2 regions of the Duganella hordei genome follow, and region 1 is predicted to be linked to the other one. Evidence: predicted binding sites of a transcription regulator. Region 1 holds the regulator's gene; the other holds the start of a gene.
What was found. Region 1 encodes FNR, which switches genes on or off when oxygen is low (the NO sensors DNR and NnrR bind a similar motif). Its sites were predicted from a motif close to TTGATNNNNATCAA; they were not measured.

Region 1 (5,317 bases):
GGAGCGCCTGAACCCGGCCGCGCAGCGCCTGTTCGGCTACAGCGAGGCCGAGGCGGCCGGCCGCAACGTGTCGATGCTGATGCCGCAGCCGCACCGCGCGCTGCACGACGGCTACCTGGCGCACTACCGCGAGACGGGCGAACAGCGCATCATCGGCAAGGGCCGCGAAGTCGAGGGCTTGCGCAAGGATGGCAGCGTGTTCCCGATGGAGCTGTCGGTGGTCGAGATGCAGCTGGGCGCGCGGCGCATGTTCACCGGCATGGTGCGCGACATTTCCGAGCGCAAGCTGGCGGAGGAGCACAACCGCCGCCTGATGCAGGAGATCAGCAGCGCCAACGAGGAACTGACCAACTTCGCCTACGTGGTGTCGCACGACCTGAAGGCGCCGCTGCGCGGCATCGGCTCGCTGGCCGACTGGCTGGCCACCGACTACGCCGAGCAGTTCAACGACGAAGGCAAGGAACACATGCGGCTGCTGATCAACCGGGTGCACCGCATGGGCAGCCTGATCGACGGCATCCTGCAGTATTCGCGCGTGGGCCGGGTCAAGGAAGCGCATACGCCGGTCGACCTGAACCGGCTGCTGGCCGACGTGGTGGACCTGCTGGCGCCGCCGCCGCGGTTCCGCATCACGGTCGCGCCGGGCCTGCCGACCGTGCTGATCGAGCCGACCCGCATCCAGCAGGTGTTCCACAACCTGATTTCCAACGCCATCAAATACATGGACAAGCCGGACGGGCGGATCGACATCGATTGCGCCGACGACGGCAGCCACTGGCGCTTCAGCGTGCGCGACAACGGCCCCGGCATCGAGCAGCGCCATTTCGAGCGCATCTTCCAGCTGTTCCAGACGCTGGCCTCGCGCGACCGGGTCGAGAGCACCGGCGTGGGGCTGGCGCTGGCCAAGAAAATCGTAGAAATGTATCAGGGACGGATCTGGCTTGAATCGCAGACCGGGCAGGGCAGCACGTTCTGGTTCACGCTGCCCAAGTCCTCTCCGTCGCAACCCAGAACAGGACAAGCCCATGAAAGTGAGTAACAAACCCATCCTGCTGGTCGAAGACGACCACGTCGACATCATGACGATCAAGCGGGCATTGAAGGAAATCCACGTCGGCAACGCCGTGATCAGCATGGAAAACGGCGAGGCTGGCCTGGAGTATCTGCGCGACCCGGCGCAGGAACGGCCCTGCATCATCCTGCTGGACTTGAACATGCCGATCATGAACGGCATCGAGTTCCTGCAGCAGATCAAGCTCGACCCGTCGCTGCGGCGCATCCCGGTGGTGGTGCTGACCACCTCCGAGGAGCAGCAGGACAAGGTGCGCAGCTTCGACCTGGGCGTGGCCGGCTACATGGCCAAGCCGGTCGACTACCGCCGCTTCGTCGAGATGATGCGCTCGATCGACCTGTACTGGACCATCAGCGAGATGCCGTGAACGCCGACCTTGCCGACAACGGCGCCGGCGCCCCAGCGGTATTGCGGGTGCTGATCGTCGAGGATGACGTGGTCGACCGCATGGCGTGCCGGCGCGCCTTCGCTGCCGATGCCACCGGCGGCTTTGCGCTGCTGGAGGCCGACAGCGGCGAGCGCGGGCTCGAGCTGGCGCGCGAGCAGCGGCCCGACTGCATCCTGCTCGACTACCATCTGCCGGACCTGACCGGCCTCGAATTCCTGGCCCACCTGAACGCCGACGGCGCCGGCCAGGCCATCCCGGTGATGATGCTGACCGGGGCCGACAGCGCCGCCGTGGCGGCCGAGGCGATGCGGCGCGGCGCGCGCGACTACCTGGTCAAGGACGTCGACGGCCGCTACCTGGAATTCCTGCCGGGGGCGATCCACCGCATGCTGCGCGAGCAGCGCCTGCTCAACGACAAGCGCCAGGCCGAGGCGCAGTTCCGCACGCTGGTCGAGCAGATGCAGGCCATCACCTACATCGCCGAGCTGGGCGAGGGCGGCGCGCTGCGCTACATCAGTCCGCAGATCGGCATGCTTGGCTTCACCCCCGCCGAGTGGCTGGCCGACCCCGGGCTGCACGGGCGGCAGATGGATCCGGCGCAGCGCGCGTCCACGCTGCGCGCGCTGGACGATTGCCGCCGCGACGGCAGCCCGCTGCGGCTGGAATACCGGCTGTCGGCACGCGACGGCCAGGCGCTGTGGTTCCGCGACCAGGCCGAGCTGGTGCGCGACGACGAGGGACGGCCGCTGTTCATGCAGGGCATCATGATCGACATCACCCAGAATAAGCTGACTGAACAGGCCTTGCTGGCGTCGCAGCAGGCGCAGCGCGACCTGGCGGCGCACCAGGAAAGAATCAAGGAACACGAGCGCAAGCGCATCGCCCAGGAAATCCATGACGAGCTGGGCGGCCTGCTGACCGGCATCAAGGCCTATATCTCGGTCAGCATGGACCGCGGCGCGGCGGCCGGTGCGGCGCCCGAGCCCTTGCTGGCCGAGGCGGCCGGACTGGCCCAGGACGCGATCGAGACGGTGCGCCGGGTCATCACCGACCTGCGGCCCAGCGTGCTCGACCAGCTGGGCGTGTGGGCCGCGCTGGAATGGTATGCGGAGCAGATCGAACGCCGCTCCGGCCTGCACTGCGCCTGCGCCATCAGCCCGGCCGCGTCGGCGCTGGAGCTGGGCGCCGAGCGCAGCACGATGCTGTTCCGCATCGCGCAGGAAGCGCTGACCAATGTGGTGCGGCACGCCGAGGCCAGCGCGGTGCAGCTGCGGGTAGACTACGCCGACGGCGTGCTGCAGCTGCGCATCGACGACGACGGCAAGGGTATCGCGGCCGAGCGCTTGCTCAATCGCGAGTCCTGGGGCATCCTCGGCATGCACGAACGCAGCCGTCATTTCGACGGCGAATTGAAAATCACCGGCAGGCCGGGGCAGGGCACGACCCTGCTGCTGCGCCTGCCATTGGACGCACACCATGAGCAATAATCCCATCCGCGTGCTGCTGGTCGACGACCACGCGATCGCCCGCAACGGCGTGCGCTTGATGCTGAGCACGGTCGACGACATCCGCGTCGACGGCGAAGCCTGCAACGCCAACGAGGCGCTGCAGCTGGCGCAGGCGCAGGAATTCGACGTGGCGCTGCTCGACATCACCATGCCCGGCAAGAACGGGCTGGAGCTGCTCAAGCAGTTGCGCGCCGAGCGGCCCAAGCTGGCGGTGCTGATGCTGAGCACCTACGCCGAAGATATCTACGCCGTGCGCGCGCTCAAGCTGGGCGCGGCCGGCTACCTGACCAAGGATGCGCCAACCACGGCGCTGGTGGCGGCGGTGCGCAAGGCCGCATCCGGGGGCAAGCACGTGAGCCCGGCCCTGCTGGAAAAGCTGGCCAGCCTGATCGGCGGCGGCGAGGTGGGCAAGCTCGAGGCGCTGTCGAACCGCGAGCTGGAGGTGTTCAAGCTGATCGCGGCCGGCGAATCGCTGGTGCGCATCGGCGAGACGCTGCACCTGAGCCCCAACACGGTGACCACCTACCGCGCCCGCATCCTGGAGAAAATGGGCCTCGACAGCAATGCCGAGCTGACCCGGTATGCGTTGGAGCACGGCATCATCTAGTTTCATATTGCAAAGGTTGTAGGGGAAGCCCTACAGATTTCTGTCCGGACTCCCCTACGCGACACGGCAGCGAAGCCCGATAACCGCGCGGCCGCCGATCGCCGATACTGTCTCCATACCGCAGCCAACGCTCAGATGCTGCGAAAAACACAACAGGGAGCAGCGAACATGACGACCAACCTCCAACTGGCAACACACAATGGCGGTGCCGTGAGCAGCAGCCAGAACAAATGCGCGATGTGCGGCTTGAAGAACCTGTGCCTGCCGGTGGGGCTGAACGACGCCGAGGTCAGCCGCCTCGACAAGATCATCGGCCGCCGCCGCCGCGTCGAACGCGACGAAAACCTGTGCCGCATGGAACAGCCGTTCAACAACCTGTATGCCGTGCGTTTCGGCCATTTCAAGACCTCGCGCGTCAACCACCGCGGCGAGCAGCAGATTACCGGCTTCCAGATGGCCGGCGAGCTGCTGGGCATGGACGCCATCGGCACCGGCCAGCACGGTTGCGGCGTGGTGGCGCTGGAAGACAGCGAAGTGTGCGAGATCCCGTTCGCCCGGCTGCAGGAATTGTTCGCCGACGTGCCGCAGCTGCTGCAGCACTTCCACCGCATCATGAGCCAGGAAATCATGCGCGAGCAAAACGCGATGATGTTTCTCGCCAATATGCGGGCCGAGCAGCGCTTCGCCTTGTTCCTGCTGAATCTGTCGACGCGCTATGCGGCGCGCGGCTACTCCCCCAACAGCTACCAGCTGCGCATGTCGCGCGAGGACATCGGCGACTACCTGGGCCTGACCATCGAAAGCATCAGCCGGCTGCTGTCGCGCTTTCGCAGCAACGGCTGGATACGGGTCGACAAGCGCGACCTGACCATTGTCGACCGCGCCAGCCTCGAGGCGCTGGCGACCGGCGCCGACCAGGACGGCACCAAGGTGGCCGCCAAGGCGCTCGGCCGCACGCCGGCGGTGGCCTGAGGCAGTGAGCCTGCCGCCGGCTCAGCCCGGCGCGCGTCCCGACCGTTCGACCGCCGTCTGGCAATCCACGCACGTCTGGGCGCTGGGCTCGGCCCGCAAACGGGCCGCCGCGATGGCCGCGCCGCACTGCACGCAGGTGCCGTAGCTGCCCGCGCGCACGCGTTCCAGCGCCTCGTCGACGGCGCGCAATTCCATCAATTCGTGATTGAGCAGCGCGATGTCGGTGTCGCTGAGCTGGCACGCTTCGGCCTGGTCGGCATCGATCGCGTAGCTATTAAACAGCGCCATCTGCTGTTGCTCGTCGGCCTGGTGCAGGCGCTGGCGCAACTGCTGCGCCAGTTCGCGGCGCCGCAGCAGCAGACTACTGTTGAGCTCGTCTATGACGTGGGCGCTGCTGTCGGGACTCATGTCGATCTCCATTCACTTGTTCAATGCAGCCATCGTAGAGACTCGCCCGTGCAATTTGATTGATGCAAATCAAAAAGGGCCGGCTTCGGATAGAATGGTTTTTCGCGCGCAAGCAGCAGCTTGCACGCTCACTGTGAGGAGAGATGCATGACGGATCCATCGAAGTATGTACCGCCGGCGATCTGGGTCGCGCCGGCATCGTCGGGCGGCACGTTCGGCAACATCAACCGCCCGGTCGCCGGCGCCACCCACGAACAGGAACTGCCGGTCGGCAAGCATCCGCTGCAACTGTATTCGCTGGGCACGCCCAACGGCGTGAAGGTCACCATCATGCTGGAAGAGCTGCTGGCGCTCGGCCATGG
Region 2 (5,317 bases), on a different contig from region 1:
GCAGCGCCGTCACCGACACCATGGCCGGGAAGCGGCTGCCGTCCTGGCGGATATAGGTCAGTTCGTAGATATCCTCGATGCCGCGCGAGGCCTTGAACACCAGCGCCTCGAAGCCCGGCGTGATCCGCGTGCCCAGTTCCAGGCTGAGCGCGGCGGCGCGCGCGATCAGCTCGCGCGGATCGGAAATGTCGGCCGGGGTGATCTTGTCCATCACGTCGGCGGCCTTGTAGCCCAGCATGCGCTCGGCGCCGACATTGAAAATCTGGATCACGCCCTGGGCGTCGGTGGCGATGCTGGAGAAATTGGCGCTGTTGAAAATGGCGTCCTGCAGCGCCCCCGCCTTCAATAGCAGTTGCCCATCGTACAGCGAGCGGTCGACGATCAAGATATTTCTCCCCGGTGTCACATAATGGAATTGGCACGAGCATCCGTTGCGCATGGCGGCGCGGGGCGGAGGTCGTGAAAGAAGTGCGTTATGAGCAACAACTAGGCGGTGGAGGCCGAGGCAACCCGCAGTGCGCATGCGGGCTGAATGATGGGACGTCGCGAAGTATGGAGATAAAACCTGTAACTTGTGCCCACAATAGCACAGTGTGGGCTCCGAGTCGTGAAGTGGTTTGCCGCCGACAGTCAGCGCGTCATCAGCACCGGCAGCGTCATGCGGTTCAGTATGCTGCGCGTGGCGCCGCCCAGCAGCAGTTCGCGGAAGCGCGTGTGCCCGTAGCAGCCCATCACCAGCAGGTCGGCATCGACCTCGGCCGCCAGCGACAGCAGGCCCTCGCCGACGTCGTCGGCCTGGCGCACCACCACGTCGAGCTTGACGCCGTGACGCGCCAGATAAGCGGCCAGGTCGGCCCCGGGCTGCTGGCCGTGCGCGCCGTACACCTGTTGCGGATTGAACACCGCCAGCGTCACCAGCGCCGCCTTCCGCAGCAGCGGCAGCGCGGCGGCGATGGCGCGGCTGGCCGCCATGCCGCCGTCCCAGGCCAGCAGCGGCCGCTCGCCGAGGCGCTCGAAGCTGCCCTCGCGGGGGATCACCAGCACCGGCCGCGGGCAATGCAGGATCAGCTCCTGCGGCAAGGTATCGTCCGCAGGGTAGCCGTGGCCGGCCTGGCCGACGACGACCAGATCGCAATAGCGCGACTGCAGCACCAGGCTGTCGATCATGCTGTCGTCGCTCAGGCGCACTTCAGACGACGCCACGCCCAGCCCGCTGGCCGTGGCGGTGAACTGGTCCAGCGCCTGCCGGGCCGGCTCGATCAGCCCGCTCAAGTCTTGCGGCAGCAGCGGGATGCCGGCCGCCGCCGCATTGCACTCATACATCAGCGGGTTGATGCCCGTGCTGGCCAGGCCGACCAGATGGGCCTGTTCGGCGATGGCGATGCGGCTGGCGCAAGCGGCTATGTGGCCGGCGCGCGCCGACGCTCCGGCGTGCACCAATATCGTCTTGTATGACATATTTGCTCCTCGGTGTGTGATCGCTACGACGCGGCGCCCGCCGGCGCGGCCTGCCCCATCGCCTGCAGCGCGATGGCCAGCGCGGTATCGGCGGTGGCCAGGTGCAGTTCGAACCACGGCAGGATCAGGCCGGCGGCCTTGCGTCCGGCGGCGATGTCGCCCGGCTCCAGCCCGTGCAGCGTGGCCAGCACCCGGGCGTGCTGTTCGCGGTGCGAGCAGATCGCCGGATAATCGATCGCCTCCATCAGCGACTCCTCCAGCCGGAAATCCTCCTCCAGCGCGTCGGTCAGCCGCGCCATGCCGGCCTCGAATTGCTCGTCCGGCCCGTCCAGCAGCTGCTTGACCTGCTCGGCCAGGGCCTGGTGCGCCTCGTCGAACAGCGGGATCCCCAGCGCCATGTCGGCGCTCCAGCCTGTCGTTTCCATGATGTCCTCCACAATCGCGATCCTTGGTGGTCGATGCAACGATTATGGTTGGCCGGGGTTCCGGCTGTATTTGATCCAGATCAAATACTTCGGCTATCCCGCTCACTACACTGCCTCGCAAGCCTTCCGTTCCGGCAGCGCACCTTTGCGGGCATCCCATGAATGAATCCGACGACACCATACAAAACATCACCTACGACGAGTTAAGCGTCGGCCAGAACGCCCGCCTGAGCCGCCGCCTGACCAAGGAAGACATCCTCGCCTTCGCCGCGGTCTCGGGCGACGTCAACCCCGCCCACGTCGATCCGGAATACGCCGATCACACGCTGTTCCATGGCGTCATCGCGCACGGCATGTGGGGCGCGGCGCTGATCTCGCGCCTGCTGGGCACGGCCCTGCCCGGCCCCGGCACGATCTACCTGGCGCAGACGCTGCAGTTCCTGAAGCCGGTGCGCATCGGCGACGAGCTGCGCATCACCGCCACGGTGACGGCCAAGGATGACGTCAACAAGCATGTGCTGCTCGATTGCGAAATCAAGAACCAGACCGGCGCGGTGGTGCTGACCGGCGTGGCCACCGTCATCGCCCCCGGCGAGAAGGTGCGCCGGCCGCGCGCCCAGCTGCCCCAGCTGAACCTGTCGCAGGCGCACACCCACTACGCCGGCCTGCTGGCCAGGGCCGCCCCGCTGGCGCCGCTGCGCTGCGCCGTGGTCCACCCGTGCGACGGCCCATCGCTGTGCGGCGCGCTGGACGCGGCGCAGCACGGCCTGATCGTGCCGCTGCTGATCGGGCCGCGGGAGCGGCTGCGCTCAGTGGCCGAGGCCGCCGGCCGTTCGCTGGAAGGCGTCACGCTGGTCGACGTTCCGCACAGCCACGCGGCCGCCGCGCGCGGGGCCGCGATGGCCGCCGCCGGCGAGGTCGACATGATGATGAAGGGCAGCCTGCATACCGACGAGCTGATCGCCGCCGTGCTGGCCGAGCCGGCGCTGCGCACCGCGCGCCGGCTGACCCATGTGTTCCATACCGAGGTGCCGCTGTACGACAAGGTGCTGCTCATTTCCGACGGCGCGCTGAACATCCAGCCTACGCTGCTCGACAAGGTCGACATCGTGCAGAACGCCGTCGACCTGGCGCACGTGCTGGGCATCGCCGAGCCGCGGGTCGCCATCCTGTCGGCGGTCGAGACGGTGACGCCGAAGATGCCGTCGACATTGGACGCGGCCGCCCTGTGCAAGATGGCCGAGCGCGGCCAGATCCACGGCGCGCTGCTCGACGGCCCGCTGGCCTTCGACAACGCCATCTCGCCGGCGGCCGCGCGCGCCAAGGGCATCGTCTCGACGGTGGCCGGCCACGCCGACATCCTGATCGCGCCCGACCTGGAGGCCGGCAACCTGCTGGCCAAGCAGCTCGAATACCTGGCCGGCGCCGCCGTCTGCGGCGTGGTGCTGGGGGCGCGCGTGCCGATCGCCCTGACCAGCCGCGCCGACGGCGCCGCCGCCCGCACCGCCTCGGCCGCGCTGGCGCTGCTGCTGGCGCACAGTTACCGGCAGCAGCGGCCATGAGCGACTACCGCCGCGTGGTGCTGGCGGTCAACGCCGGCTCCTCTTCGCTCAAGTTCGCGCTCTACCCTTGCCGTGGCGGGCACACCCAGGCGGCCATCCTGAGCGGCGTGGCGGAAGGCCTGGAGCCCGGCGGCCAGCCGCAGGTCAGCCTGCACGCGCCGGCCTCGGACGCGCAGCCGGCGCCGCTGGCGTCCGGCGACGGCGACCCGTTCGAACGGGCGCTGCGGCGGCTGCGCACGCTGCTCGACGAGCACGCCGGGCCGGCGCGGCTGGCGGCGGTGGCGCACCGCATCGTGCACGGCGGCGAGCGCCACGCCGCCTCGATCCGCCTCGACGACGACGCGCTGGCCTACCTCGACACGCTGGCGCCGCTGGCGCCGCTGCACCAGCCGCACAACCTGGCGGCGGTGCGGGCCTGCCGCCGCGCCTATCCCGACGTGCCGCAGATCGGCTGCTTCGACACCGGCTTCCACGCCAGCCTGCCGGCCGAGGAACAGCTGTTCGCGCTGCCGCAGGCGTTGCGCGCCGAGGGCATCCGCCGCTACGGCTTTCACGGCCTGTCCTACCGCTACCTGGCCGCCCGCCTGGCGACGCTGACGCGGCGCGCCGGCGGACGCGTGCTGATGGCGCACCTGGGCAACGGCGCCAGCGTGTGCGCGATGCGCGCCGGCCGCAGCATCGCCACCAGCATGGGCTTTTCCGCGCTGGACGGCCTGATGATGGGCACCCGCAGCGGCGCCGTCGATCCCGGCGTGCTGCTGTACCTGCTGCGCCAGGGCTGGACGCCGCAACGCATCGAGAACCTGCTGTACCGCGAGTCCGGTCTGCTGGGCGTGTCCGGCCTGTCGGCCGACATGCGCACGCTGCGCGCCAGCGGCACGGCGGCCGCGCGCCAGGCCATCGCGCTGTTCGAACACCGGCTGGTGCAGGCCTGCGGCGCGCTGACGGCGTCGCTGGAAGGCCTCGACCTGCTGGCCTTCACCGGCGGCATCGGCGAGCACGACGCCGCCCTGCGCCGGGACGCCTGCGCCCGTTTGCGCCACCTGGGCGTGGTGCTCGATCCGGCCCGCAACCTGGCGGCCGACGGCCGCGCCGCCCTGCCCATCCATGCGGCCGGCAGCGCGGTCGAGGTGTGGGTGGTGCCCACCGACGAAGGCCGCGTCGCCGCGGCCGACGCGGCCGCGCTGGTGGACGGCGGCCGTTGACGCGCGCACGGCGCACGCCGGCGGCCTAGCCGACGCCGGCCTCGCGGTAGCAGTCGCGGCCGGCGTGCTTGGCCGCATACATGGCGTCGTCGCTAAGCCCCAGCAATTGCTCGGGGGTGGCGCCGTCGCGCGGGAAGAAGGCCAGTCCGATGCTGGCCGACACTCCCACGTGACGGCCGCTGGCCAGCCGGATCGGCGCGCGCACCGAATCCAGCGCGCGCTCGACCACGGCCACCGCCTCGTGCTCGGCGCCCAGCTCGGCCAGCACCAGCACGAACTCGTCGCCACCCAGCCGCGCCACCGTGTCGTTGGCGCGCACCGCCTGCAGCAGCCGGGCCGCCACCGCGACCAGCACGGCGTCGCCGGCCTCATGGCCGCAACTGTCGTTGACGGCCTTGAAACCGTCGAGGTCGATCGAGCAGACCGCCAGCAGATGACCGCTGCGCGCGGCGACGGCCAGCCCCTGGGTCAGGCGGTCGCGCAGCAGGCGCCGGTTCGGCAAATGGGTCAGCGGATCCAGGTAGGCCAGCTGCTCGACCTGGTCCTGGCGCAGCCGCTGCTCGGTGATGTCGCTGAAGAAGGCGATGTAGTGGAGCAGCGTGCCGTCCGCGCCGGTCACCGCGCTGAGCGACAACTGCGCGGCGAACAGGCTGCCGTCGCGGCGCCG

Region 2: the regulator FNR is predicted to act here: its motif matches at 1,954-1,967, upstream of ABWW33_RS27750 (bacteriohemerythrin).

The regions. Positions count from the first base shown of each region.
Region 1 is NZ_BPWI01000001.1:838,865-844,181, forward strand. It holds gene ABWW33_RS03535 (sensor histidine kinase) at 1-1,039, shown strand, start outside; gene ABWW33_RS03540 (response regulator) at 1,026-1,439, shown strand; gene ABWW33_RS03545 (response regulator) at 1,436-2,947, shown strand; gene ABWW33_RS03550 (response regulator) at 2,937-3,575, shown strand; gene fnr (fumarate/nitrate reduction transcriptional regulator Fnr) at 3,744-4,547, shown strand; gene ABWW33_RS03560 (TraR/DksA family transcriptional regulator) at 4,569-4,955, opposite strand; gene yghU (glutathione-dependent disulfide-bond oxidoreductase) at 5,103-5,317, shown strand, end outside.
Region 2 is NZ_BPWI01000017.1:103,578-108,894, forward strand. It holds gene ABWW33_RS27740 (PAS domain S-box protein) at 1-385, opposite strand, end outside; gene ABWW33_RS27745 (universal stress protein) at 631-1,458, opposite strand; gene ABWW33_RS27750 (bacteriohemerythrin) at 1,482-1,883, opposite strand; gene ABWW33_RS27755 (bifunctional enoyl-CoA hydratase/phosphate acetyltransferase) at 2,042-3,445, shown strand; gene ABWW33_RS27760 (acetate/propionate family kinase) at 3,442-4,650, shown strand; partial or broken gene ABWW33_RS27765 (diguanylate cyclase domain-containing protein) at 4,676-5,317, opposite strand, start outside.